2 linked regions of the Ferrimicrobium sp. genome follow. The protein of the gene in region 2 interacts with the protein of the main gene of each other region in a pairwise test. Links are inferred from orthologs where the notes say so. Each region holds a gene or a part of one and is shown on either strand. Other genes may lie near its edges.

Evidence for each region.
Region 1: the proteins of secD (region 2) and pheT interact in binary tests that used the Escherichia coli proteins (3 or more experiments, as listed by UniProt). The link is inferred for Ferrimicrobium sp. from one-to-one orthologs.

The regions. Positions count from the first base shown.
Region 1 is NZ_DAHXOI010000019.1:26,741-37,125, forward strand. The notes cover bases 5,204-8,331. They hold pheT (phenylalanine--tRNA ligase subunit beta), read right to left. Parts: upstream 7,932-8,331; coding sequence 5,475-7,931; downstream 5,204-5,474. Other genes in these bases: pheS (phenylalanine--tRNA ligase subunit alpha), read right to left, coding at 7,928-8,331. Outside these bases: M7Q83_RS10950 (hypothetical protein), read left to right, coding at 2,105-2,728; M7Q83_RS10955 (DUF1634 domain-containing protein), read right to left, coding at 3,637-4,077; M7Q83_RS10960 (sulfite exporter TauE/SafE family protein), read right to left, coding at 4,078-4,914; more of pheS, read right to left, coding at 8,332-9,085; M7Q83_RS10980 (MFS transporter), read right to left, coding at 10,205-10,385.
Region 2 is NZ_DAHXOI010000003.1:57,110-74,139, reverse strand. Bases 13,908-16,764 are described here. They hold secD (protein translocase subunit SecD), read left to right. Parts: upstream 13,908-14,514; coding sequence 14,515-16,014; downstream 16,015-16,764. Other genes in these bases: secF (protein translocase subunit SecF), read left to right, coding at 16,020-16,764; tgt (tRNA guanosine(34) transglycosylase Tgt), read left to right, coding at 13,908-14,455. Also shown: M7Q83_RS03105 (aminotransferase class I/II-fold pyridoxal phosphate-dependent enzyme), read right to left, coding at 1-991; M7Q83_RS03100 (aspartate aminotransferase family protein), read left to right, coding at 1,055-2,389; M7Q83_RS03095 (CoA-acylating methylmalonate-semialdehyde dehydrogenase), read left to right, coding at 2,386-3,879; M7Q83_RS03090 (HAD family hydrolase), read right to left, coding at 4,265-4,948; M7Q83_RS03085 (FAD-dependent oxidoreductase), read right to left, coding at 4,945-6,087; M7Q83_RS03080 (extracellular solute-binding protein), read left to right, coding at 6,212-7,342; M7Q83_RS03075 (extracellular solute-binding protein), read left to right, coding at 7,706-8,836; M7Q83_RS03070 (ABC transporter permease subunit), read left to right, coding at 8,836-9,741; M7Q83_RS03065 (ABC transporter permease subunit), read left to right, coding at 9,729-10,559; M7Q83_RS03060 (ATP-binding cassette domain-containing protein), read left to right, coding at 10,546-11,631; M7Q83_RS03055 (HD domain-containing protein), read left to right, coding at 11,641-12,165; tRNA preQ1(34) S-adenosylmethionine ribosyltransferase-isomerase QueA, read left to right, coding at 12,277-13,338; more of tgt, read left to right, coding at 13,331-13,907; more of secF, read left to right, coding at 16,765-17,030. UniProt on the Escherichia coli protein: Part of the Sec protein translocase complex. Interacts with the SecYEG preprotein conducting channel. SecDF uses the proton motive force (PMF) to complete protein translocation after the ATP-dependent function of SecA.

The sequences.
Region 1 (10,385 bases), on a different replicon or contig from region 2:
ACCATCGTTATCTGCACTAAGTGCACTTGCGGTTGGAATGCTGATGTTGAACCTTGCTACAAAAGGTGTAACTACCTTGCCCTCACCGATATTCGCCGGCACGTAGTTGTCATAGGCATTTGGAGTCGATCCTGTCTGCACAGGAGAGGATACTCGATTAGTTGGCGCCAAAGAAGAAAGGTAAGCCAACTCGGACGATGAGGGAGCACTATACGATCCGTCATAAACAGTTTGAGGAGTCTTGGAAGACCCGGGATATGTTTTCGAGTAGACGGCAGTGCCAGAACTATTGAAGATCTGAAGAGTTGGAGCTGTCGCAGACGACTGTGCCGGTGGCGTTGGTTGGCCCGGGAGAGCTGACTGTAACGAGGAGAAATACGGAGTCTCATCTTCGTAATAGAACGATGCCGACTGTCCGAAGGAAGGTTGAGGTGGCCCATCCGGCTGGTTGACCGAACTATAGGCAAGCAACCATTCGTTGCCAGTGCAGGCCGAAGAGTAAGTCGAACCCGGCCCACAGCTACCAGTGCTGGGCGCGGGCGCGGGCTGATTATTCACAGTCAATGCTGAGTGCGCGAGGTCGCTTGAGCCCAGAGATGCCAATCCAACGGCACCGACTAAGGCGACTACCGCCATCGCTGATCTGATCACACCGCTCGTCACTGCGCGCACACTCAGCAGTCTCACCGGATACCCGCTCCCAATCAACCCAGACCGGCTATCCCGGTCAACCTCAAATGCGTTTATTTCCACCTAACGCAGCCTTGCCATCGAGCAAATGGCGGCGATCCGAAGAAGACGCGATTTCTATTCAATCACACTCTTAGCCCAATCACTGCATTATTTTGAAAAATATCTAAAGATTTCCAGACCTACACCCGATAACGCTCCATTTTCCCACTCCTGGCGCACATTTTCCCTCTACACGTGATAATTCCTCCAGATTCACCCACCCGATCTGCCCTTGGGCATCAGAACCGAAGGTCGAGGCGAGGCCTGCGGAGCAAACTGCCACTAGGTTCTACCCAGTGAGACAACGCTTGCATATTAAGCTCGCACTTGGCTCGTATCACTACCATACGTACACACGGCGGTTCAGTGACTTTACCGATAGATGAAGCTGCCCAGCCTCAGATCATGCTAAGCTAGGTTCGTCATGAGGCTCGCAAACACTTCCTGCCTAAAGTCAAATGAGTGTGCCAAGAACCAGCACCATAAGGTGTTCGCGCACCAAGTTGAGAACCTGCCAGAGCTCCCATCTCCAGTCGTCCAACAGCCGGTCATCTCATCGCAGTCAAAAGGAACATCTCACTTGCCTTTGGATCTATCTCCAATTCCTCCAATTCGTCGGCTCCTGCCGTCCTTCCTTGGTAGCGGTGCTGGATGCTCACCTTGGCCTTTGCGTCAATACAGAATTCCCTACCCCCAACTAAATGGGTTCCAAGGTCAACCCTTTGGTCATTGACGGCGCTCTGGTAATGTGCTTCTTTCGCCCCTCTCAAAACGCAGGCGAACCCGTTACCCCTGTCCAAACAGAGACCATAGCTCATGCCAACCATCCCGTGACGGGTCCCGACTCATCCCAACCACCCAGGAACACCAATCGCAGATCAACTCAGCGATGTCTCTCCTTTGACGACAAGCGTCGCGACACAACCACGCCTCTCACGCCGCTCGATCCATCAATTTCGACGTTGTCACGACTCCCACCCAAAAAGCACCGTGTCTCCAGTGCCGTTCGCCCGCGTGCTGATGCAGTCCATCAAAATTCCAACACTTTCGACACCCTCTCGTTGTTTCCCTACGATGCTCACTGCCCAAAATTTGCCCGCGCCGCGCTGTCCGCAACACTGCCGACTGCCCACCTTCGCGCAACTCGGTCACCCAATTTATCGCATGTTCTCGCTGCCTCAGAGAACTCTGAGTCTCCCAGATTTCCAACAGACACCTCAGCTCAGAAAACTTTATACAACTGTCGTGGTGTCTCAAATACCCGAATGTCTTTACCTATCACTCGCCGCTCCCCACACCCATTCAACCGGCGATCCCGTATTAACAACAACATCACCATCAATCCCCCAAGCTGAGACCAAAGGAGCGTAGCATGCAATCAGACCACTACTTTGATCGCCATGCCAGCGAGATAGCTGAGGACTTTGGCGGAACACTCCCAATCCCACCTCCTCTGACTCCAGAACCACTCTCCCATGAGGACACCGGCATCGACCTGCCGTACTTGCCAGCTACCGTTCAAATGACTCCTCCCACCGTTGCCGAAACGCGCAAGCTCCAAGCGGAAAACTGCCATGCCGAAACGCCGACCAGGACAACAGGACCGAGCAAATCACAATCGGACGCTATTCCAGGAACACCGAACGGCAACCTGCGAGTGGTTACACTCTCGCTCCCGCGCGAGGCTCGCGAAGTCCTCGACCGAGCGACTCGAAAGACCCAACTAGCTCGCGGTCAGGTAGTGATGATCGCGCTTCGTGAACGCTACCGCGAGATCGCTTCTCAGTTCGCCGTGCCGAGCGTACAAGAAGAGGATCCTTTCGGGCCTCCGAGGGTCATTCGCCGTAGAAAGCGCCTTGACGAACCACGCTCCGTCCCGCTCTATCTCACCGAGTCAGAGGCGCTGGGGCTCAAACGCATGAAGGACGGAGTGACTCTCTCGATGTCCGGCATTGTAACGGAGGCGATCCTTCGCCACTATGGTCGAGCACGCTAGCGCGCGCCAGTATCGTTCGAGAACCTGTCACGCCTGGGGTCTCACGGAGCACCTCCCGTGGTGAGTCTTGTCCGCATCCCCACCACTCAACCCGCCCATGGCCAATGATCGGTAAGGCTGCCGTTCTACACCTCACCTCCGACTGAGCAGCATGGATGTCACGACCAAACCCAGCGCCACGATTCTCGTTCCCGAAAGGGAGCGCTAACCGCACCCTCTCGACAGCAGTCTTCCAGTCCACTGTCCTCCAACAGCGAAACCCTGAGCCGAGTCCCAATGGCAACTCAGGGGACGTCGAAGAGACGCTGTTGCACCAGAGATTGTCAGGTACTCCCTAAGTTGCGGATGGCACTGGATGCCTACCTCGCTGAAGGGATCCTCCCAAGATACAAGTTAGCTAAACTCTCGTTACTCAGCTTTGGCGTCGCGTCAAGGCTAGCCCTGCCCCAACCCGATAGGACCAGCTCTTCCCAAACCCACACGGCTCAGCAAGTATCGCACCAGGCAATCAAGCTATCGCAACAGGCAATAAGGCCACCGGGTCGCCACCACCAGCATCTCCTAAAGCGAAGTCAGCACGCAATCCGAATCCTTTGGCCACCCAGGAAACGACAGCACATGGCCGAAACCTCCATAACCCGAGGCTCATGTCACACCATGAACGCACCCTAACCAACTCCCGAATCGCTGCCCATCGCCAGAGGGACCCTTCGCCTGGTACACCCCAGGGTCCAAACTCCATGGCCGGCCCCATCGACCCTTCCAGAGCCCAACCCGATCCGTTCGAAGAGCTGCTGACGAGAGTTGGTCCACCAAGGTAGACATGGCAAGAAGAACACCAAAAACCAAGAAGTCCCCAACTTGATGTTAGGGACTTCGAGAGACAGATCCGGCGATCAGTTTACGTCTTATGCTCCTGAGAGTACGAACGACATGATCAACACAAAGAGCACAAAGGCGGTCACGATCGCCATCGGTGGGTCATCCTCGTAGATGAAGCTCACTACACCGGTCACCACTCGCAGGATCGGGGTGAGGAGAAGCACAATGAGCCCCATGACGACGATCCCACGTCCCTCACCGTTCTTGCCGGCCTTTAGGTACTTGATGATGCCACCAAAGGTGTGCGGAAAGAGTGCTGTCCTGCCAGCAACCGTATGATAGGAGACCCCACCGGTGATCTTGGCATACCCAGGATGATGAATGAAGATGATCACCAACCCGATCGTCACGATGATCACTGAGAGAACGACGCCAATGCGCAACACCCAGCTGATCGCGATCTCGGTCTGGCGGACCTTCTGTTCGAGCCGCTCCAGCTCCTCTGGAGTCTTTTCACGCTGTGCCATTTAGAACAACCCCCTTTGGAACATCTCGATAGCGATGACGGCAAGCACCACCACAAACAGCATTCGCACCTTGGCAGAATGAATACGACCCAACACCTTGGCTCCCAGCATGGAGCCGCCAAGCACACCAGCGGCGACTGGAGCCGCGATGATCGGGTCGATCTGGCCTCGAGCGAAGTAGACACCGGCACTCGCTGCCGCCGTCACCCCGATCATAAAATTAGACGTAGCAGTGGAGACCTTCATCGGGAGGTGCATCGCTAAGTCCATCGCCGGAACCTTCAGCGCACCTGAACCAATACCCAGCAGAGCCGAGACCATACCTGCGACGAACATCAGCGCGAGGCCTGGCTTGGTGCCAACCACCTTGTAGCTGATCTCTTTCTTCTCAGCGTCGTCGTAGTAACTACCATGGAGCTTGAAGTAGTTTGCGATCCTGTCGTTGGAGACCGTGAGTAGTGAGACCGCCTTGCGCTTACGATACATCGCGATTGCCGAGTAGCCTAAGACCACTCCAAAGAGGATAAACAGGAACCTCGCAGGCAGGACGGTGGTTAAATACGCGCCCGTCACCGCACCCGTCGTCGTGGCGATCTCCAAGAACATACCTGCTCTCAAGTTCGTCATACGCTCTCGTACGTAGGCGGCGGCTGCCCCTGACGAGGTCGCGATCACCGAGATAATGGATGCCCCGATCGCCAGTCGAATATCGACGTGAAAGAGCAGCGTCAACACTGGGACGACGATGACTCCCCCACCGAGACCGACCAACGAACCGAGCACGCCAGCCAGGATCGAGATCAACGCCAACAGGACTACGAAATCTATAGGTGACACGCTAAACAATCTACCAGGTACACAGCTGCCAATGGAGCTGAAGAACAATTAGCCGGTGAAGCAGCTAGCACCACCCATACAGGCAGCTCACTATCGTCGCGGGGTCCAACTTGTACGGATGACCGGACAGGTTGGCAGCCCGATACACCCATCCTAAGCAAAGCTATAGTATTGTCCAACTTATCGAAGTCGAGGTTATCCAAATATCTAACGAGGTGACGTCAGGCACTTACCGTCACTGAACCGCATCTATTACGCTCGATATGCATGGCATACACCAGAAATATGCATTTATCTACAGGAATAGCGTAACTACGCCATATGGCGCATGTAACAGTATGGGACCGCCGATTCTGAGCACCTCTCCGCTATCCGTTGAAGCCACCGCGAGAGGCTACCTAACCAATGACGACATCGATAAGTAGTGAGCACCCTACGCATGTATCTTGACTGAGTACCACTCAACCTATTATCAACCCAGCGCAGCGCCTCTCACAACCGGGCAACCGGCACGATAACAAGACATCCTCAACCAAAGGATCACCAGCACCATCGGAAACTCAGCCTCGACGAAGCTGTGCCCCCAGCACTGCTGCACGTGCGTCAATGGTGTCAATAAGAGACTGGAGTGTACCCTCAGTGATCACTCCCTGATCTGATTCAAGGCGAAGTCGAAGACCCACATAGATATGTTCGGGGTCATCGGTTGGCACATACCGATCAAAAACCGCCAGATCAGCCCCCAAATCACCCGCCGCCTCCTCGATGAGTGCCACGAGTGGCCCTAAGGGAGCATCACGCCCGATTGAGAAGGAGAGATCCAGGGTGCTCGCCGTGTAGACCGAGGGGACCTCGACCCGGCGAATCGGTTGCATTGAGGAGACAAGGGGCTCAAAGTCGATCTCCAGGTAGCCAAAACGACCCTCCACCAGGTGAACGAGCTCCTCAGGGATCTGGCGAGGATGGAGCTCACCGACTACACCCACCACCTCCTCGCCCAAGCGAAGTTGTGATCGTCGACCAGGGTGCAGCTCGGGCCAGCCGATCAGATCCTCTCCGATAGCGGCCACGCCGAGCACACCATCAAGACCGAAGAGCCGTTCAACTGCGGTCAGCACCGGCGCGATCACCGCCAACCCATTATCATCCCCCTCGATCAGCACCCCGAGCCTGAGTCTCTCATCGGGCAAGGAGACTTGTTCCGACGAATCGCTACTTGGGGCCGATCCATCCACCGGCCACCGCTGCATCACTGGCCCGACCTCGAAGAGGGCAACCGGGCTCGATCGCCGAGTAACGTTTACTCGAAGGGAGCGGAGCAGTCCCGCCAGCACCGTCTGGCGCAGTTCAGACTCCTGTGCAACCAGCGGATCAGCCAACTCGATCGGTTCGCCTGCACCTCCCGCTCGCTCTCGCTCCTCAGGAGAGACAAGGGTCACCGACCAGGCCTCAAAGACTCCCATGCCCGCGAGCAGCCCCTTGAGACGACGAATCAGCTGCTGGCGCTCGGTCAGACCGCCAGTGGTCGCAACTGTGAGCGGCGTCGAGGTGATCCGTTGATACCCAAAATGGCGAGCGATCTCCTCGATCGCCTCGATCTCGCTCCCCACATCGGGGCGAAAGCTGGGGGGTGTAACTCGATAGAGCGCCCCGGCCTGCTCGATGCGAAACCCAATACGCTCCAATGGCCCACCGGGTTCGAGTACACAAAGGAGCTCATCGACTGACTCGTGGCCAAGGATCGCACCGACGCGAGTGGGGCGTACCTCAATCGGGGACGCTGGCCCAGTAGCATCGATCCGGCGCCGTATCGGTCCCTCGATCCGAAGGTTCGCCAGCTCAGCGATTCGGACGATCGCCAGTTCAAGGATCGCAGGATCGGTACCGCGCTCGAAACGGGCCGATGCCTCACTCCGGGCGTTCAACCGCTTCGCGGTTCGCGCGATCCGGTCCGCGGGAAAGTGTGCAGCCTCGAGCAACACCGAGGTGGTCGCCTCGCTCACCTCGGTGGCGAGCCCACCCATCACACCGGCGAGACCCACGACCTGGTCGTTGCCATCGACGATGACGATATCGGAGGTCTCGAGCGCTCGCGTCGATCCATCCAACGTGACGATCCCCTCGCCAACGCTCGCAAAACGCGCAGCGATGGTGCCTCCCCCGAGCTGTGTCGCGTCATAGGGGTGGGTCGGCTGACCGATCTCAAGCATCACATAGTTGCTCGCATCGACCACCGGCGAGATCGAGCGCATGCCACCAAGGTGTAGGCGCCGACTCAACCGGAGTGCAAAAGTAGCCGTCTCAATCCCACCGAGTGAGGCGACCAACAGGCGATCTGAGGCCCGAGAATCGGTGTTGGGCTTAGGATCGTCCATCACCTCCAGGGTGATTGGGGGCTCGGGCGTCCAGAAATCGACCCGAAGCCAGGCAGCGAGATCGCGAGCCACCCCAAGAACGCAGTTCGCATCGGGTCGATTGGCCTCAATCGCTAGGTCAAAGACGATATCGTCTGAGATCCCGAAGTATGCCCCAAAGTCCACCCCGGCTGGTGTCAGGGGATCAAGGACCAACAGGCCACCAGCCTCAGAGGAGACCCCCACCTCTACCGGTGAGCAGAGCATCCCGAGTGAGACGACACCGCGCATCTTGCGCTCGCTCAGCGTCATACCCGTAGGGAGGGTCACACCCGGGCGAGCCCAGGGCACCTTATCCCCTACCTTAAAGTTCCAGGCTCCACAGACAACCGACTTGGGCTCCCCCTCGCCGTCGTTGACGAGAGTCGCACGGATCCTGTCAGCACCCTCGATGGGTTCGAGCGAGACGACCTCGGCCACCACGACCCCATCGAGGGAGGCAGGTGCGTGCTCGACCCCCTCGACCACCATACCGAGTTCGTTCATTGCATCCACGAGTTGTCGCACACCCGAATGGCCAGGACCAACACGAACCGCCTCGTCGACCTCGAACAGAGCACCGAGATCGAGGAACTCGGCCAACCATGTCAGGGTTATCTTCACAACACTCCCCTCATCTGTGCAAGCACACGTAGATCATTCTCCGGCAAAATGCGCATGTCACCCAGGGCGACCTTCATCTGCACCAACCGATCGATCCCAAAGCCAAAGGCAAAACCGCTGTAGACCTCGGGATCGATCCCGACATGGGCAAAGACGTTCGGGTGCACCATCCCCGATCCACCAAGCTCGATCCAACCCGTACCTGAGCAGGTGCGACACCCATCGCCCTTGCAGACGGTGCAGGTAATCTCAAACTCCGCTGAGGGTTCGGTAAAGGGAAAGTAGGCCGGGCGGAGTCGAGCCTCGATGTCAGGACCAAAATAGGCAGAGGTGAAGGCCTCGATCGTCGCCTTTAAGTTCGCAAAGGTGATTCCCTTATCCACCACCAAGGCCTCAAGCTGGTGAAAGGCGGGGGTGTGACGAGCATCGGGGGTATCACGCCGATAGACACGGCCAGGCACGATGGCGTAGATCGGAAGCTCACTCGTCTGCATCAATCTGACCTGCACCGGTGAGGTGTGGGTCCTAAGGAGCGTCGACTCCGGCTCGCCGTAGTTCAGATAGAAGCTATCCTGGTTCGCCCGCGCCGGGTGGAACTTGGGGATATTGAGGGCTTCGAAGTTGTGCCACTCGGTCTCCACCTCTGGGCCCTCTGCAACTACAAAACCCATCCCAATGAAGAGGTCCTCGAGCATCATCCGCGTCTGGGTGAGAAGATGGAGGGCACCCGTGCCGCGTAATCGTCCTGGATGCAGGTAGGCGGCGATGTCGTCATGCTCAGTTCGAAGGCGGTTGGCGAGTTCGACCTCGTTGACACGACGCTCGCTGACATCGATCGCACCCTCAAGTCGTGACCGAACCTCATGCAAGGCGGCGCCGATACGCGGACGATCCTCTGGAGCGATGTTGCGCATCGCCTTCTGGATCGTGGCGAGCGGGGTGGTGTGCGCGTGAATCGCCTCCTTAGCGGCGATCAACTCAGCGTTGGTCATTACAGTGCTTAGCTTGGCGACGCTCTCGTCGCAGAAGTCTGCGAGCTCCGCCAGTGTCGCGTCAATCTCGGCCATGCGGAGGATACCTTTCTCTTCGGCGTTCATAACCAGGATAAACGCTGACCTCGGCCATTGGTGATGATAGGGATATGCAATAGTCATCCCGGGGAACTTACGTCACGCAAATGCTGCAGGACTTGGATCGAACACACCAACACTATTGGGGTCAGAGTTCGGGAATTTGTCCTGATCCAACCGCAGAGCTGAACAATGCAACAGGACGTGTCAGAACCCGGAGATCGGTCAACAAATGCCGATGGCGAGACTCCAAACGGAGACTACATTATTATCTACACAAAGACTCACGTGGCGAACTCACGCCCAATCTCGCCGCAAATGGCGGATTCACCTCCACTGAAGACCCGGACTGACCTCTCTTGCTCAGTCAGGAACCACAACCTTGACTGCGTCGTCTCTGCAGTCGCAGATAATCGTGTCCCGTTGCCAGTTCTCCTGCGGGTACGATCCGTCCGGTAGACGCCTTGGTGTCGTCGATGAGTGACATCCGAGTTCGAAGACTTGTTGTTTGGATGGAGAGCTAACACCATCAATAGCACACTGTGCTCTGCTGACAGCCGACCTAGGTCCATAGGGTCGGGCACATAGAGGGGTCAACAACTCTGTTGTATCGCGGACAAGATCATCATCTACCTTGGCGGTGTCAAGCACGATCAATCCTCTCGATTGTGCACCTAAGCGCAGCCTCCACATATTCGGCTCGAAAACCGACAGCAGCGGTCTCGATGCTCAACCAGAATGGTGGGGTCATTCAAGAGTGACAGAAACTTGCGTGTGTCTGTGTTGCGAGCGGAACCAACTTCGGTCACTACCCGCTCTAGCAAATATCGGTGTTCGGTAGCGAAAGCCAGCACTCGCGCCACCTGTCTGTCTAGGTCTTGTTTTTGGTCAGACGACGAGACTCGAGCATAGATAACCGACGATCCATGTTGTGGTTCTTTAGACTCTAGATCTCCAACCAGAATGAGCTGGCCAACTTTGGATGCTGGGACGGGCATCTTCCCCGTCCGATACCATCTATATGCGGTATGTCTATATGCGGTATGTGGATCTATACCCTGGGACGGTGCCCAATCAGCCGAGTTCATTACTAATCATTGTGGTGTGTCGCTACGACGACTGTTGCAACCCTCAACCAGCACGCCCCCAGAGATCAGCCTCGAAAGCAGGAGGGGTCGGACCCGATGGCAATCCCTAACTGGCTTACTCAACCAAGAGTGTTGGATCCGATGCGAGTGAACCGTTGCCACGAATAATGGAGACAATGACTGCAATGAAGGATATACCAGCGAGAAAGATGGCTGCATACTTGAAGCCCTCTGCCACTAGCACAGGATTGATGGGGTGCGTGGTCGCAAAGATAGCAAAAACTACTCCAGTCAGA
Region 2 (17,030 bases):
TGAGATCGGCGACCAGATCATGGTTGGCGAATACAGCGGCAAGGCGGAGGTCCGGACCATGGGACTTCGAGAAACTCAAGATATAGACGATTCGGCTGCCGAGCGTTTCGGCCATCGTCCAGAGCGGCTCGCCACTCACTAGGCCAGAGTGGTCGTCCTCTAGCACCATTACCTCAGGGTATTGACCGAGAATCTCTGCGATCTCAAGGGCCCGTTGTTTGGAGAGTGAGGAGCCCGTTGGATTCTGCGATCGAGGCTGTAGCAAAACTGCACCGACACCACCTTTCGCTAGTTCGGCGCGCAGGCCAGTGGTACTGATACCCTGATCGTCGACGGCAACCGGTCGGATTTCAAGGCCATGACTCTCCACGAGATCGTAGAGGGCGGGGAAGTTGGGCTCTTCGAGAATAACGGCCCGATGGTAGGAGGGGCCGATAGCCAATACGCGATCAATGGCATCGAGAGCACCATCGACGATGGTGAGGTCGAAGTCGGACTCAGTGAGACGGCTGGGGACCAACTGGGCGAGGGTATCGACCAACGGTGGATAGACCGGTGGGTCGAGGTAGGAGGATATCGCAGAACTACCCAGGTGGACGAGGGATGCAACTGGACTTGGGAGCAGGCGAGGATCGGGGACGCCTGAGGCAAAGTCCAGTGCATAGCTCTGGGAGTCCTCATAGAAGTGCCAACGTGGGGCTGCGGGTGTGAATCTCGTTGTCTCGGTCACGAAGCTCCCTCGACGTCCATGGGAACTCAAGAGTCCGAGCTGTGCCAGGTGTGACCAGGAGGCGGCGACGGTCGTTGGCGAGACGCCAAGATGGTCAGCCAGTTGTCGTATCGACGGCAAACGATCGCCCGATCGGAGTCTGCCGTCGCGTGTGAGCTGGATAAACGCTTCAGTGAGACCGCGCATACCATTGCGGCTAATTGCAGATCCGAGCATCTGGCAGATCTCTTCGGTGGTGTGGAAGTTGGACCTCTCAATCATCGATGGGTAGCTTAGCAGATCATAAAGAATGTTTGGTACATTAAACCCTCTATGGGTCATACAATGTTGGCTATTATAGGAGAAGTTAGCCGTAATCGTAGGAGGGACAACGTGGCCGATAGTCTTTTGCAACGCCATCGAGCGGTGCTACCAACATGGATTTCACTCTATTATGACGAACCGATCCAAATTGAACGTGGTGAGGGTCGCTATGTCTTTGATGCGGATGGGCGCCGCTATCTCGATTTCTTTGGAGGGATCTTGACCACTATGGTCGGTCATGCGGTCCCCGAAGTCGTTGATGCGATTGCCGAGCAAGCAGGTCGGATCATTCATAGTTCAACCCTCTACCTGATTGAACCAATGGTGGAGCTCGCTGAACGCCTAGCGGCTCAGTCAGGGATCCCTGATGCCAAAGTATTCTTCACTACGTCGGGGACCGAGGCCAATGATGCAGCGTTGTTGCTCGCCTCTTCCTACCGTCGGTCGAACCAAGTGATTGCGATTAAGAATAGCTATCACGGGAGATCTTTCACGCAGATCTCGGTGACCGGCAACCGCAACTGGTCGCCATCTTCCTTCTCACCATTGGCTGTGAGCTGGCTGCAAGGTGGGTCACGCTTGCGTGGTCCGCTGGCAGGCCTCACCGATGCCGAGTACCTTGCCCGTGGTAAGGCAGACCTCGAAGATGTTTTGATGACAACCACCAGTGGGGATGTCGCGGCCATTATCGCTGAGCCGATCCAGGGGGTTGGGGGATTCTGTTTACCTCCTGATGGATATTTTGGTGAGCTCCAAAAGATCCTGGCTCCGCATGGCATTCTCTACATCTCCGATGAGGTTCAGACCGGCTTCGGTCGCACGGGCGAGCATTTTTGGGGTTATGAGGCACAGGGCGTCCAGCCGGACATGATCACCTTCGCAAAGGGTGTTGGCAATGGTATGGCGCTGGCGGGCGTTATTGCTCGCGGAGAGATTATGGACTCGCTCGGGGCGAGTTCGATCTCGACCTTTGGCGGTTCGCCGGTGGCGGCGACTGCGGGAGTGGCGACCTTTGACTATCTGCTGCGCCATCAGCTACAACAGAATGCTCTCGAGCGTGGCGCCGAACTCCGACAAGGGCTCGAGGAAGCGGCCGCCACCAACCCCTCTATTGGGGAGATTCGCGGCAAGGGTTTGATGCTTGGTGTGGAATTCGTTGAGGGACCCAACATGGATCCAGCACCGAAGTTGGCCAATGAGGCGTTAGAGCATGCCAAACGGCGCGGACTCTTGATCGGCAAGGGTGGTCTCTTCGGTAACGTCTTGCGCATTGCTCCTCCGCTATCGGTCACCCAGGAGGAGATGGGCGAAGCCATCGCGATCTTCAAAGAGGTACTAGGGGGTGCTCAGGTATGACGCGCGAGTTGATTGGCCACTTTATCGATGGCAAGGAGATCTTTGAGGGAGACGAGCGGGGCCCGGTCTATAATCCGGCACTCGGTCGACCGGTTCGCGAAGTACTCTTCGCCGACGAGGCTGTCGTCGATCATGCGGTTGCTGCGGCAAAGGCCGCTCAGGTCGGATGGGGCGAGGAATCACTAGCACGCCGCCAACGTGTGATGTTCGACTACCGGAGTCTTTTGCTGGCGCATCGCAACGAGATTGTTGCGCTGATCAGCGAGGAACACGGCAAGGTCCTTGGTGACGCTGGTGGCGAGTTTGCCCGAGGGGTCGAGGTAGTCGAGTTTGTCACCGGTCTACCTCAGCTGCTCAAGGGGCAGTACAACGATTCGGTTTCCCGTGGGGTTGATGCCATGTCGGTGCGATATCCTCTCGGTGTGGCGGCAGGGATTACGCCTTTCAATTTTCCGGCGATGGTCCCGATGTGGATGTTCCCGGTTGCACTCGCCACCGGTAATGGTTTCGTTCTCAAACCCTCAGAAAAGGACCCCTCTACAGCGTTACGCCTTGCGGAACTCTTCGTCGAGGCTGGCGGACCACCGGGGCTCTTCAATGTCGTCAATGGGGATCAGCGGACCGTTGGCCGCATCCTTGAACACCCCGATATCAAGGCCATCTCGTTTGTCGGGTCTACTCCCATTGCCCGATCCATCTATGAACGCGCCGCTCACGCTGGCAAGCGCGTTCAGGCTCTCGGCGGAGCAAAGAATCACATGGTGGTGTTGCCGGACGCAGATGTTGAGACGGTCGCCGAGGCGGCTGTCTCCGCGGCGTATGGTAGCGCGGGTGAGCGTTGCATGGCCATTTCGGTGATGGTGCTCGTCGGTGACGATGGCGAACAGTACCTATCTGCCATCAAGGAGCGGATGCAACAGCTCACTGTCGGTTCCTATCTTGACCCCAAATCAGAGATGGGCCCTCTCATCACCGGCGTTCATCGCGATCGCGTTGCACGTCTTGTCAGTGAGGCAGAGGCAAAAGGGGCGACGATCATGGTTGATGGCCGACAACATCCACTTGTCAAGGAGGCTGGCTTCTTCTTTGGACCCACCCTCATCGATGGTGTCCGTTTGGATATGGATGCCTATCGAGAGGAGATCTTCGGTCCCGTTCTACTCGTTTTACGGGCGTCGACCCTTGATGAGGCCATCGCTCTGGTTAACGAGAACCCCTATGCCAACGGAGCCGCTATTTTTACAGGCAGTGGTGGTGCGGCACGAACCTTCATCCGGAATATCGACTCCGGGATGGTTGGTGTTAATGTGCCGATACCGGTCCCAGTGGCCTATCACTCCTTTGGTGGATCGAAGTTTTCGCTCTTCGGAGATACTCATGTGCACGGGGAAGAGGGGATCCGATTTTATACCCGCGCCAAGGCAGTGACAATGCGCTGGCCAGGGGAGGCGAGGGCTGCTACGGGCATGCATTTTGTGACGAACACCTGATGAAGGCCGCGAATTTGCGGAGCGTCTGACCTAGGTTCACGTCTCCATTGGTGCCCTCTGGTTAGATGAGAGGAGGGCCATCGGTCGTTGCGTAAATGATCACCGGTGGCCTCAAAAGAGTTTGGTCACCGCGATGGGGTAGCGAAGGATCTAGTCGGGGTTGTGCGATTGGCGCGTAGGATGGTTCATCGCTCGTCGAGGATGACCCAGAAGTCGGGTGGCGGCGCGCCATTTGGGGATAGGTCGATGTGACATTAGGCGCGTTCCTAGTGCTGGTTGTGCCTAGTAGGCGGTATCAGACAGTCGGTACAGAGCTTTAGTGAATGCGAATGGATCCCCTAAGGGGACTCGCGTGGGCACGACTAGCTTTCACGGACTCCATTTTCTAGCCTGGGGTAAGGGCTAGATTGGCAACGCTAGGGAGCACCCGGTGTGCACCAGCTTGGCGCAGTGCCTCCTCGGAGAACCCCCCTGTCAGGACGCCGATCACCGCGCCGACGGCGGAGTTTCTGCCAGAGGTTGCATCCATTGTGGTATCGCCTACAGACACCACCTGCGCCATGCTCGTCACTTGTGCGGCCAACGACGCCGCTAAGAGCATGTCCGGATATGGACGCCCGCGAAGCTGTTCGGTGGGGCAGAGTGCCCCATCAATGAACGGGGCCCAGCCGAGCTTGTCGATCAGCAGCTCCTGAGTCACGGCAGCGAAACCGGTCGTCAAGAAGACACGGATACCCTGGTGGTGAAGCCGTCGAAGAAGGTCTGTCGCACCAGGTATCTCCTCGACTCCAGATGCTTCCACGGCTTCGCGATAGTAACGTTCAAACGCTTGAGTTGCCTGGATGGCCTTTACGTCACTATGGAGCAACGCGCTGAAGACTTCTATCTTTGACTGCCCCATCGTTCTTGCTACGTAGGCGCGTTCCTCGTCGGTTGGCTGACGACCTTCGATCTCGAGGATCGCACGATCGAATACCTCAAGGACTCGACCAGCATCCTGCACGGTAGTGCCAGCCATATCAAAGCAGACAAGCTCCACGTTCCTCAGTTCATAGTGCGGCTCCATCATCGGAGCGCCTCCTCTACGGCCTCATAGGCGGCCTGGGGCGATATCGTCATGCCTCTGCCTCCGAGGCCAGTCACCCATCTTGCGTTTGACCTTACCTGTTCGGAGAAGTAGACGGCCTCATCGCCAGGCACGAGTCGCGAATAGACTCCCTGCCATCGCTGGGCGGTGGGGGCAATCTCTTGGCCCAAAACTGTTCTAGCTCGTTCTACAAGATGGGTCTCAATGACTGAGTCCAGGAAGGGTGAACCATACTCCTCGTGGGTGTCGCCAATAGTGAGGGAACCATCGCTTCGTTGTGCGAGGAGGAGTTGAGCTCCGTAACGGCCAGCAACCGGCTCCTGTGGCGCCAGCATTGAGCGCAGCGATGTGAAGGCGGGGTAATAGCGAAAAGAGTCGGTATCTGCGATCGCCGGTGGGAGTGTTCTCGCATGGCCAGCAGTCTGGAGCATCTGCAGTTGAGTGCGAGTGAGCCTCTCGGAGGCATTGAACCCGAAGCTTCGAAGGTCACTCACTCCTGTGGCAAAGAAGACGTAGTCAAAGGGAATGCGAGTATGGTTGATCAACTCCAGCTCCTCTTCGTGGCAGTAGATCACCTCCGCATTGGCACGATAGCGATAGTTCGGATCAAGTGCGAGTCTCTCTCGCAGGATTGTCAGGAGCGAACGTGGTTCGGTGATTGCATCCATGGAACAGAAGAGTCCAAGCGTAGTTGGTGCTTTGATGCCGTAGCGGTAAAGAAGCTCTTTGTTGCCAAGGAGTGTGAATCCACGGGTAGGAGCGTCAGGGAGTGCGACGGCAGCCTCTAAGGCGGCCACGTCAGCCTCGATTGGCGCCATAGTGAGCGACCCCGCAGTTCTCAATGGGAGTTCTGGCCAGAGTGCCTGTTGTCGACACCATCGATCTCTGGCGGAGAGCGCGGTGTCGAGTTCGACGCCAGCCTCGCGACCGGAGATCCAAATGAGGCCGAGATTGCGGATGCTCGCACTCTGTGGTTGATTATCGCGTTCGAGATGGAGCACTGAGTGTCCCTGCTCGACCAGGTGGATGGCCATCCAAGTTCCCAGTATGCCTGCACCAACGACAACTACCTTCATGGTGTCAGTGTACGTGAGGCCCTGGTCCTCTGACCGACGCAACATCAAAGTTCTCTTTGTGTTCACCTGTCTGTCCACCGATGATGGGCTGGAGTTCTTCTTGTCGTCGTAGTGTCTCTCACGGAACATAACCAATTAGTGACGTATAAAGGAGTCAGCTTTGAAGGCAATGAAGATTGGAGTAGCGATGGTAGGCGCGGCAGCGGTGCTGCTTAGCGCTTGCGGAAGCTCATCGAGTGCGAGTACCAGTGCCAACACATCAAGCAAGGCAGTCGACTACGCAACCTGTTCCTCGCTTGCTGCTTGTGGTGGGATGGCGAATCTCGTCAAGGCGGCCAAGGCAGAGGGTGCGTTGACCGTGACGGCACTGCCTGACGACTGGGCCAACTATGGCCAGATCATGACCGATTTCCAGAAGAAGTATGGGATCAAAATTACTGACGTGAGCCCAGAAGCTTCTTCTGCTACCGAGATCGATGGTTTGTCTACGTTGAAGGGCTCCTCGCGGTCAGCAGACGTGGTTGATGTGGGCATTCCCTTTGCCGTTACAGGTGCGAAGAAGGGCCTCTTCGCCAACTACAAGGTCCAAGACTGGAATCAGATCCCGGCTGATTGCAAGTCTGCTTCTGGCCAGTGGTTCTGCGACTATGGCGGCTATATCTCCATTGGGTACAATGCTGCCCTTACAAAGACCCCGGTGACGAGCTTTGCAAGCCTGACCAATCCTGCCTTCCATGGTGGGGTCGCACTCGATGGAGATCCAGAGGATGCCGGAGCCGCCTTCTCGGGCGTGATCGCAGCGGCACTTGGCAATGGTGGATCCTACAGCAACATCATGCCGGGTATCAAGTACTTTGAGCACCTCAAAGCGATCGGTAACTTCATTCCTGTACAATCTTCGGCGGCCACGATTGGCTCCGGGGAGGTCAAGGTCAACATCGACTGGGACTACTTGAACGTCGCCTATGAGAACGCGCTCAAGGGTAAGATCGATTGGAAAGTCGTCATTCCCAAGGGTGTGCACTACGCCTCCTATTATGCCCAAGCGATCGCCAAGTATGCTCCGCATCCAGCAGCTGCCCGCCTCTGGGAAGAGTATCTCTACTCGAACACGGGCCAAAACCTCTGGTTGAAGGGATACACCGATCCAATCCGACTGAGCTCGATGATCAAGGAAGGGACCGTCAACAAGACCTACCTTGCCGCGGTGCCACCGGTGAGCGGTACACCTGTCTTCCCAAGCCAGGCACAGCTCAACGCCGCACAGACCGTGATCCTCGCTAACTGGCCAAAGGTCTGATGGTCTCAACGCTTACCCGCAATCGGGAGGAGAGTTCCCCCAGCTCTCCTCCCGCGATCCGACCACGACGTCAATTGCGGCGCTACGGTGGGGTCGCTACTGGGGTACTGCAACCAGGAGATGGCCTCAGTGGCGTGCAAACATGGGATCGCGACGTACTAGTACCATCATACTGTCGAACCCGATCGGAATTCGATGTTGTGATGAAGCCAGCAGATATCTCCGCAGTGCCGAAGGTGGTTCTAAAAGTTTGGTTGTCGTTCACCAAGCGTTGGTACAACCGAGACTCGGCGTTCTCTTCGCTCTCGTAGGTTGTGATGCAATGAGTGATCACATGCAAAAAAGGAGTCAGCTTTGAAGGCAATGAAGATTGGAGTAGCGATGGTAGGCGCGGCAGCGGTGCTGCTTAGCGCTTGCGGAAGCTCATCGAGTGCGAGTACCAGTGCCAACACATCAAGCAAGGCAGTCGACTACGCAACCTGTTCCTCGCTTGCTGCTTGTGGTGGGATGGCGAATCTCGTCAAGGCGGCCAAGGCAGAGGGTGCGTTGACCGTGACGGCACTGCCTGACGACTGGGCCAACTATGGCCAGATCATGACCGATTTCCAGAAGAAGTATGGGATCAAAATTACTGACGTGAGCCCAGAAGCTTCTTCTGCTACCGAGATCGATGGTTTGTCTACGTTGAAGGGCTCCTCGCGGTCAGCAGACGTGGTTGATGTGGGCATTCCCTTTGCCGTTACAGGTGCGAAGAAGGGCCTCTTCGCCAACTACAAGGTCCAAGACTGGAATCAGATCCCGGCTGATTGCAAGTCTGCTTCTGGCCAGTGGTTCTGCGACTATGGCGGCTATATCTCCATTGGGTACAATGCTGCCCTTACAAAGACCCCGGTGACGAGCTTTGCAAGCCTGACCAATCCTGCCTTCCATGGTGGGGTCGCACTCGATGGAGATCCAGAGGATGCCGGAGCCGCCTTCTCGGGCGTGATCGCAGCGGCACTTGGCAATGGTGGATCCTACAGCAACATCATGCCGGGTATCAAGTACTTTGAGCACCTCAAAGCGATCGGTAACTTCATTCCTGTACAATCTTCGGCGGCCACGATTGGCTCCGGGGAGGTCAAGGTCAACATCGACTGGGACTACTTGAACGTCGCCTATGAGAACGCGCTCAAGGGTAAGATCGATTGGAAAGTCGTCATTCCCAAGGGTGTGCACTACGCCTCCTATTATGCCCAAGCGATCGCCAAGTATGCTCCGCATCCAGCAGCTGCCCGCCTCTGGGAAGAGTATCTCTACTCGAACACGGGCCAAAACCTCTGGTTGAAGGGATACACCGATCCAATCCGACTGAGCTCGATGATCAAGGAAGGGACCGTCAACAAGACCTACCTTGCCGCGGTGCCACCGGTGAGCGGTACACCTGTCTTCCCAAGCCAGGCACAGCTCAACGCCGCACAGACCGTGATCCTCGCTAACTGGCCAAAGGTCTGATGGTCTCAACGCTTACCCGCAATCGGGAGGAGAGTTCCCCCAGCTCTCCTCCCGCGATCCGACCACGACGTCAATTGCGGCGCTACGGTGGGGTCGTCCCGTACCTCTTGTTTCTGGCCGTCTTTCTCATTATCCCAGCGGTGTCGGTGCTGGTGGGAGCCTTTGAGTCGGATAGTGGTAAGCCGACGCTGGCGAATCTGCGCCTGGCATTTTCGGGTCCCTACTTGCACTCCTATGTCGCTTCCTTCGAACTCTCCATTGGCAGCACGCTGATCGCGGTTGTCGTTGGGTTTGTCGCGGCGTTAGCGGTTGCTGCGACGCGGGGTCGTCCGCGTGCGCTAGTCCAGTCGAGCTCAAGTGTGCTTGCCAATACCGGAGGCGTCCCGCTCGCCTTCGCCTTCATCGCCACACTTGGCAATTTTGGGATCGTCACCAAGATCCTCTCCGGTATGGGTATCAATCTCTACGCCCATGGCTTCTCGCTGTATTCGGTCGTTGGACTCATCATTGTCTACCAGTACTTCCTGATTCCGGTCATGATCCTGGTGATGTTAGGACCGATCCAAAACATCAAATCCGCCTGGGTCGAAGCGGCACGTTCGTTGGGGGCCTCCAAGACACGCTTCTGGTGGTCGATTGGTTTACCGATACTATTACCCGCGATTCTGTCGGGTACTGTGGTGATCTTCGCCGACGCGTTTGCGGCCTATGCGACCGCTGAGGCGCTGACGTCTGGGACATTGCCGCTCGTACCCATTCAGATCGGCAGTCTCATCTCGGGAAATGTCGCCGCTGGCCAAGGGAATCTCGGCAATGCGTTGGGGCTCGGGATGATCATCGTGGTCGCGCTCGCGGCTACCGTCTACGTACTGAGCCAGAGGAGGGCTTCGCGTTGGTTGCGGTAACTCCCGGAGGCGACGGTCTCCATCTTCGACAAGCCGGTATCGGACGAGTTTTCCGTGCCGTTGTGCTGATCTTGGTGGGTGCATTTTTTTTGATTCCCATTCTTGCGTCGGCGCGGTACTCAGTCCTTGGGGTCCACAACCATATCACCTTCTCAGCGTATCGCTCGCTTTTTGATGATCCGAACTTCCGCTCATCGCTTTGGTTGTCGTTCCAAGTGGCCATTGCGACCGTGATCCTCACGGGACTGTTGGTCATACCCACCTCCATCTGGGTGACCGTGCGGATACCTAAGCTCAGAGGCCTCCTTGATGCGCTCAGTATCGTACCACTTGGCGTACCTTCTGTCGTCGTCGTTCTCGGGCTGTTGGGGGCCTATCACAGTATCTTGAACCTGATTCTGACCTCTCCATTTATTCTGGCACCGATCTATGTGATGCTTGCCCTTCCCTATAGCTATCGAACCTTCGATACCGCTGTTCGGTCGCTAGATGTCAACACCCTTGTTGAGGCGTCGCAGTCGTTGGGTGCAAGCTGGACTCGCACGCTGGTGGGGGTATTGTTGCCGAACCTTCGCGCTGGAATGGTGGGAGCCCTTATTCTGGCTGGCGCTTATGCGCTAGGCGAGTTCGTGGTGGCTTCTCTCCTCAGTTTCAACACCTTTCCCGTCTATATCGTGCAGATCGGTCTCACGGCAGCAGCTGAGGCGGTTGCGGTCTCCCTAGTCGCACTGTTAGTGGCTTTTGTACCGCTCTCGTTGGTCACCATCTTCGGTGGTGGTCGTACCAAAAAAACAAGGAGGATGCGTGTCACGGGGTGAACTTCGGCTTGAGGGATTAGAGAAGTACTACGGTACGATGCATGCGCTCGATGGCTTCTCCTTGCGGATACAAGCTGGTGAACTGGTCGTACTACTGGGTCCCTCCGGATGTGGTAAGACGACAGCGCTTCGATCGGTGGCCGGACTGGAACGCTTGGATGGAGGCCGAGTATTCGTGGATGAGCAGGATATCACGCTCCAGCCGACCGCGAAGCGTAACATGGGGATCGTCTTCCAGCAGTACAGCCTTTTCCCACACCTAACGGCTGCACAGAACATCGAATTCGGCCTCAAGATTCGCCATGTCCCAGCAAGCAAACGGCGGGAGCGCTCCCGTGACCTACTCGACCTTGTAGGGCTTGGAGATCTCGGCGAGCGCTTTGCGCACCAGCTTTCCGGTGGACAACAGCAGCGGGTCGCCCTTGCCCGCGCCCTCGCGATCGAACCGGCCGTCCTCTTGCTCGATGAGCCACTATCGGCACTCGATGCCAAGGTGCGGGTGAGTCTGCGGGAAGAGATCCGCAGAGTGCAAAAGGAAGTGGGAATCGCTACCATCTTCGTGACCCACGATCAAGAAGAGGCACTCGCCATCGCGGATCGGATTGGGGTCATGAACCGTGGCGTACTTGAGCAATTAGGGACGCCAGCGGAGATCTACGCCGCACCGGCCACTGAGTTCGTCGCCGAGTTCGTCGGGAAGGTGAATCGGATCCATGGCACCGTTACGCGTGATTCGACGGTGCTCACCCCAGGGTTTGGTGCCTTCTCGATTGGGGGACCTCTGACGGTTGGTGGACAGGTGGCCGTCTTGGTCCGTCCCGAGCAGTTGGGGGTTCGAGTGACAGCCGATGGTGGGTGCCACTTAGTGGAGATGTCCTTTCTGGGTTCGAGTTTCGCCGCCCATGTCCAGGGAATCGACGGATCCAGGGTGGTAGTAGCCGTCTCGCCGGAGGAGTCAATCGCTCTGAGTGTTGGCGATCGGGTCGAGGTCTTCCAGCGTGGGCCAACCCTGTTGGTGTTAGCGGAAGACAGGGTGGGCGGGCCGGTTCCTGAGTTCGCCGAGTCGGACTAGGACCCGATGATGAGCGCGCGTTCGGTGCTCGAGCTCCTCAACGAACCGAGGTTATTGGGTACTTTTGGTGAAGAGCTCCCCCTGATCGATCATCTCTGTCAGACAGCACAGCTGCTCCGGGATGACAGCGACGACGCCGAGCTGGCGGTTGCGGGTCTGCTGCACGATCTCGGTTGGCCATCTGGGTCGACGGAGGCGCAACACGCAAGCGATGGTTCCCGGCTCGCACGTGCAATGGGGTTTTCGGAGCGTGTTGGTCAACTGATCGGATTGCACGTGACGGCAAAGCGCTATCTCGTGAGGACAGATTCGCGCTATTGGGGACGCCTCTCTCGGGAGTCCCGCGCCACCCTTGTCGAGCAGGGGGGCGAGCTCGGGCTTGATGAAGTAGTATCGTTTGAGGCGAGTCCCTACTTTGACGATGCGATCCGACTTCGGCTGGCCGATGATATGGCGAAGGATCCGTCGCGACCGAGGGTGCAGCTGGAGAGCTTCTATCCGATCATCGCGGAGGCACTCGCAATCGCCCAGTGAGGCGTGACACTGCTCCTGGGCTTTGGTTTGCTAAGCTAGCTAGAGTCGGCGCGCGGGATTCTTCGGAGCGTACGAGTTGAGATCGGTGGGTGGAGAGAGGTCGTTGCGCTCATGACAGGCGAGGATTGGTCGATTATCGACGCGTACGATTACGACCTCCCTCCAGAACGCATTGCGAGGGTGCCAGCAGAGCCGCGAAGTTCTGCGAAGTTGCTTGTGGGGCTTGGATGGCCGCTCCAGGTGGCAAAGGTCGCAGACCTTGGTGCATACCTCACAGAGGGTGATGTGGTCGTCGTTAATGACTCCAAGGTGATTCCCGCGCGCTTCCACGTACAGCGCGCGACTGGCGGTGCTGTGGAAGTATTGTTGCTATCACCACAGGGGGCAATGTTTGAAGCACTTGTGCGACCCAATGCGCGAGTCCGCGATGGAGAAGTTCTCTACTACGAAGAGAATCCTGTCTTCAGGGTCCTTGAGGGTTCGACGGAGGAGTCTGGCCTGCAAACACGACGGCTTGAGGTCCTTGGCGATGCGATCTTCTCTCATGGAGAGATTCCCCTTCCCCCTTACCTTGCAGGTGTAGAGATCGACCCTGAACGATATCAGACCGTCTATGCAAATCGGCCAGGATCGGTGGCGGCCCCGACCGCTGGGCTGCACTTCGATCTGCAACTGCTTGAGGATCTCAAGAGACGTGGCATTGAGGTGGTGAGAGTGGAGCTCGAGGTAGGGCTTGGGACTTTTGCGCCGGTGAAGGACCGTGAGCTCGCCAACCACAAGATGCACGCCGAACGCTATCGAGTTACCGCGGATGCCTATGAGCGGATATGTGCTGCTCGAAGAGTAGTTGCGGTTGGAACGACAGTTGTACGAACCTTGGAGACCATCGCGCACGGCGGAACGTTGTGCGGATCCTCTGAGCTGTTTATCGTCCCAGGCTTTGAGTTCCAAAGCGTTGATCTCATCCTCACGAACTTTCACGTTCCACGGTCAACCTTGGTGGCACTGGTGGCAGCTGCCGTCGGTTCGTCCTGGCGAACGCTCTATGAGTACGCGCTTGCCAACGATTTCCGGTTTCTCTCTCTTGGGGACGCTATGTTGATTCCTACTGGTCGTCAAGTCCGGACGCGCCCTCTGGCAACCGGTGCCTCCCCGCAGCAGATTGATGAGTAACCTCTTGGTGACCCACACTGATGGGTCTGCACGGAGCGGGCACTTGCGCCTCCGATCAGCTATCGTCGAGACACCTTTCTTCATGCCTGTTGCGACACGTGGAATTGTCCGTTACGTCCCGAGTGAACTCGTCGCCGATCTCGGCTTCCAAGTACTGCTCTCCAATACCTATCACCTGATGCTGCGACCAGGAGCGGAGCTTATCGCAAAGATGGGGGGTTTAAATGCCTTCACCGGGTTTCGCGGCGCGTCGCTGACGGACTCTGGTGGTTTTCAGATCATGTCACTCGGGGCAAAGATCAGTGACGAGGGGGCACGTTTCCGCAACGTCTATGACGGTTCCTGGGTGACTCTGACGCCCGAGGAGGCCATGGTGACCCAGGAGCGTATTGGAGCCGACATCGCGATGGCTCTCGACGTGTGCACGCAACTCCCTAGTCCCGAAGCGGTGCTCAGGCAGAATCTTATGCTCACCGGTCAGTGGGCGGAGCGCTCCCGAGCAGCCCATACCGATGACACCCAGCAGCTCTTTGGCATCGTCCAAGGTGGCGTCGATAGTGCGCTGCGCAAGCAAAGTACGGAGATGATCACGGGCATCGGCTTCGATGGTTACGCGATCGGTGGACTTGCCGTTGGAGAGTCGAGAGAGAAGACACTAGAGGCGGTCCGTACGGTGGTGGAAGGGCTGCCAGCGGAACGACCGCGCTATCTGATGGGCGTCGGCGATCCGTACTTACTGGCCCACGCGACGGCGCTCGGAGTCGATATGTTCGATTGTGTGGCCCCTACGCGGATCGCGCGACACGGAACAGCACTCACCAATCAAGGACCCATACGCGTCAAGGGGCTCGCAAACCGAGGGGTTGATGGACCGCTTGAACTAGACTGCGACTGTCGTGTATGTCAGAGAGTATCGCGTGGCCTTTTGCACCACTTGGCCCATGTGGACACGGAGAGCGCGGGCACGCTGTTATCCCTACACAACCTGGCCTTCCAGTTTCGATTGATCACGAGGTTGCGGCAATCCATTAGGGAGGGCACGCTGCAAGCACTACTTGTCGATATCGATAAGGTTTGGGGCACTCCAGTCATAAGAAGTAGTGGCCATGCCGACTAACTTTATAGAGCCAGAGGTGGCTATGATCATGTGTTTGGTTGCAAAGATAAAGGTGGCGAATGCGTAAAGGGCGATGGATCCGTTCGGTCCTGATTAGCACGGTGGTGGCGCTCGCCGCTTTTGCGGCGGTAATCTCTGCCCACTATCATCCTGTCCTTGGCCTTGACCTCCAAGGTGGTGCGTCAGTCGTCTATAAGCCTGCGAGGAAAGTCAACACAGCAACGCTGAATGAGACGATCTCCATTATCCAGGACCGGGTGAATGCACTCGGAGTGGGGGAGCCATCCATTGGTCAGCAGGGTAGTGACATCGTCGTGGACCTGCCTGGAATCAAGGATCCAAAAACAGCGCTCAGTTACATCGGTCAGACAGCGATTCTGCAGTTTCGTCCGGTTTTGTGCACGGCTCCGCTTTACACTAAGCCCCCAGCGAGCCTTCATCTCAAAAAGTCACAGCTGACTCCCACGTGTCCAACATCTACCACCAATACGGCTTCGACCCTTCAGTATGTTCCCTCCACGAGTCCACTGAAGGCAACCAGTGCCTCGACAGCTCTACTGCCGGAGTATCAGGGCAACTCAAAGACGGTGATTGGGCGCTATGTCGTTGGACCAACACTGATGACCGGCAACGCGATCAAGAGTGTCTTTGCGGCGCCGGTATCCCAGAGTGCCTCCAACCAGTGGGCGATTAACTTTACCTTGACATCAAAGGGAGCACCCCTCTTCAACCAGATTGCCAAGACCTACTACCATCAGCTCCTCGCCGTGGTGTTGGACGGAACTGTGCAGTCGGCCCCGCAGATCAACTCCACCAACTTCAACGGACAAGGCCAGATCACTGGTAACTATACTCAGGCCTCTGCGACCGATCTCGCCACCATCTTGCACTACGGAGCCCTTCCGGTGCAGCTCGTCCAGCAGACAGTCCAGACGATCTCACCGACGTTGGGTGCCGCTTCACTACGGGCAGGGTTAATTGCTGGCATCGCTGGTCTGGTCCTAGTCATGCTCTACACGATTTTTTACTACCGACTCCTCGGCTTGGTAGTCGTTGGTGGGCTCGCTACCACTTTCGCCGCACTCTGGGCGATTATCGGCTACCTGGGGCACAGCGTGCAGCTGACGCTCAATCTGGCTGGAGTGACAGGTATTATCGTCTCGATTGGCGTCATCGTGGACTCCTACATCGTCTTCTTCGAGCGACTCAAGGATGAGGCTCGCAACGGTCGGAGTTTGCGGGCGTCGGTGGATACCGGATTTACGAAAGCGTTCCGCACGATCATCGCCGCCGACCTCGTCTCTTTTATCGGAGCAGCGCTACTGTATTACTTTAGCATCGGCGATGTGCGTGGATTTGCCTTCTTCCTGGGGCTATCGACGATCCTCGATGTGGCTTCAGCGTGGTTTTTCACCCGGCCGTTGGTGCTATGGATTGGGAACTCGATCTCGCCGAAGCACTATCGATGGCTTGGCGTCCCGGTGGTCCAGGTAACTCGAGAATCGACCGTCGGCAGCGGAGTGATCAAGCCGAGCCGTGTCGCGGCGAAGGGAGTATGAGCGAGATGGTAAGGGAAGGATCGGATACCTCGGACTCGATTGAGAGTGAGGGTTTTAAAGCCAAGACGATTGACGCGAGTGAGGCGTCGTGGTGGCGGCGTCTGGGCGCCGGTGCCACCCATTACCCATTTGTGCAACGGTCCCGCTATTACTTTGTGATCTCCTTTCTTGTGATCGTCGCTGGGGCGGCAGCTCTGTCGGCCAGGGGTCTCAACTTTGGGATCAGTTTCAAAGGGGGCGTGAGTTGGCAGGTGCCTTCAGCGACCCTTACGGTAGCCCAAGCCAGCAAGATCGTGGCACGAGCTGGTGTCACCCAGGCAACGGTGGTAACCCTTGGTGCGCACTCTGCCCGTACCGTCGAGGTGCAGGCCGGTCTCACCAAACTCTCGGGTGCTGCGAGGACGGCAAAGGAGAACCAGGTCGCCGCCCTCCTGGCAGCCAAGGCCCATCTCCCCTCCTCGGCGGTCGCGATCGAGTTTGTGGGTCCGACTTGGGGAGGACAGATCACCAACGCTGCGGTCAAGGCCTTGATCGCGTTCTTCGTCGGCATCGTCCTGTACATCTCCATTCGGTTTGAGTGGAAGATGGCCGCCGCCGCCTTCATTGCGGTGGTGCATGACCTTTTGGTGACGGTTGGGATCTATGCGTTGAGTGGTTTCCAGGTCACTCCTTCGACGGTGATCGCCGTACTCACGATCCTTGGCTATTCGCTCTACGATACCATTGTGGTCTTTGATCGTATTAAGGAAAACGTGGGTGGACTCGTCGACCCCGGGAAGATGAATTACTCGGATGCGGTCGATCTTTCCGTGAATCAAACGTTGGCCCGCTCGTTGAACACGTCGTTGGTTGCCGTCATCCCTATCCTGTCCGTGTTGGTCTTGGGAGCGTACGTGCTTGGGGCCACCACACTAAAGAATTTCGGTCTCGCACTGGTGGTTGGTCTCACGAGTGGGGCCTACTCTTCGCTGTTCATCGCCGCACCACTGTTGGCGCGTTTCAAGGAGCGTGAGCGG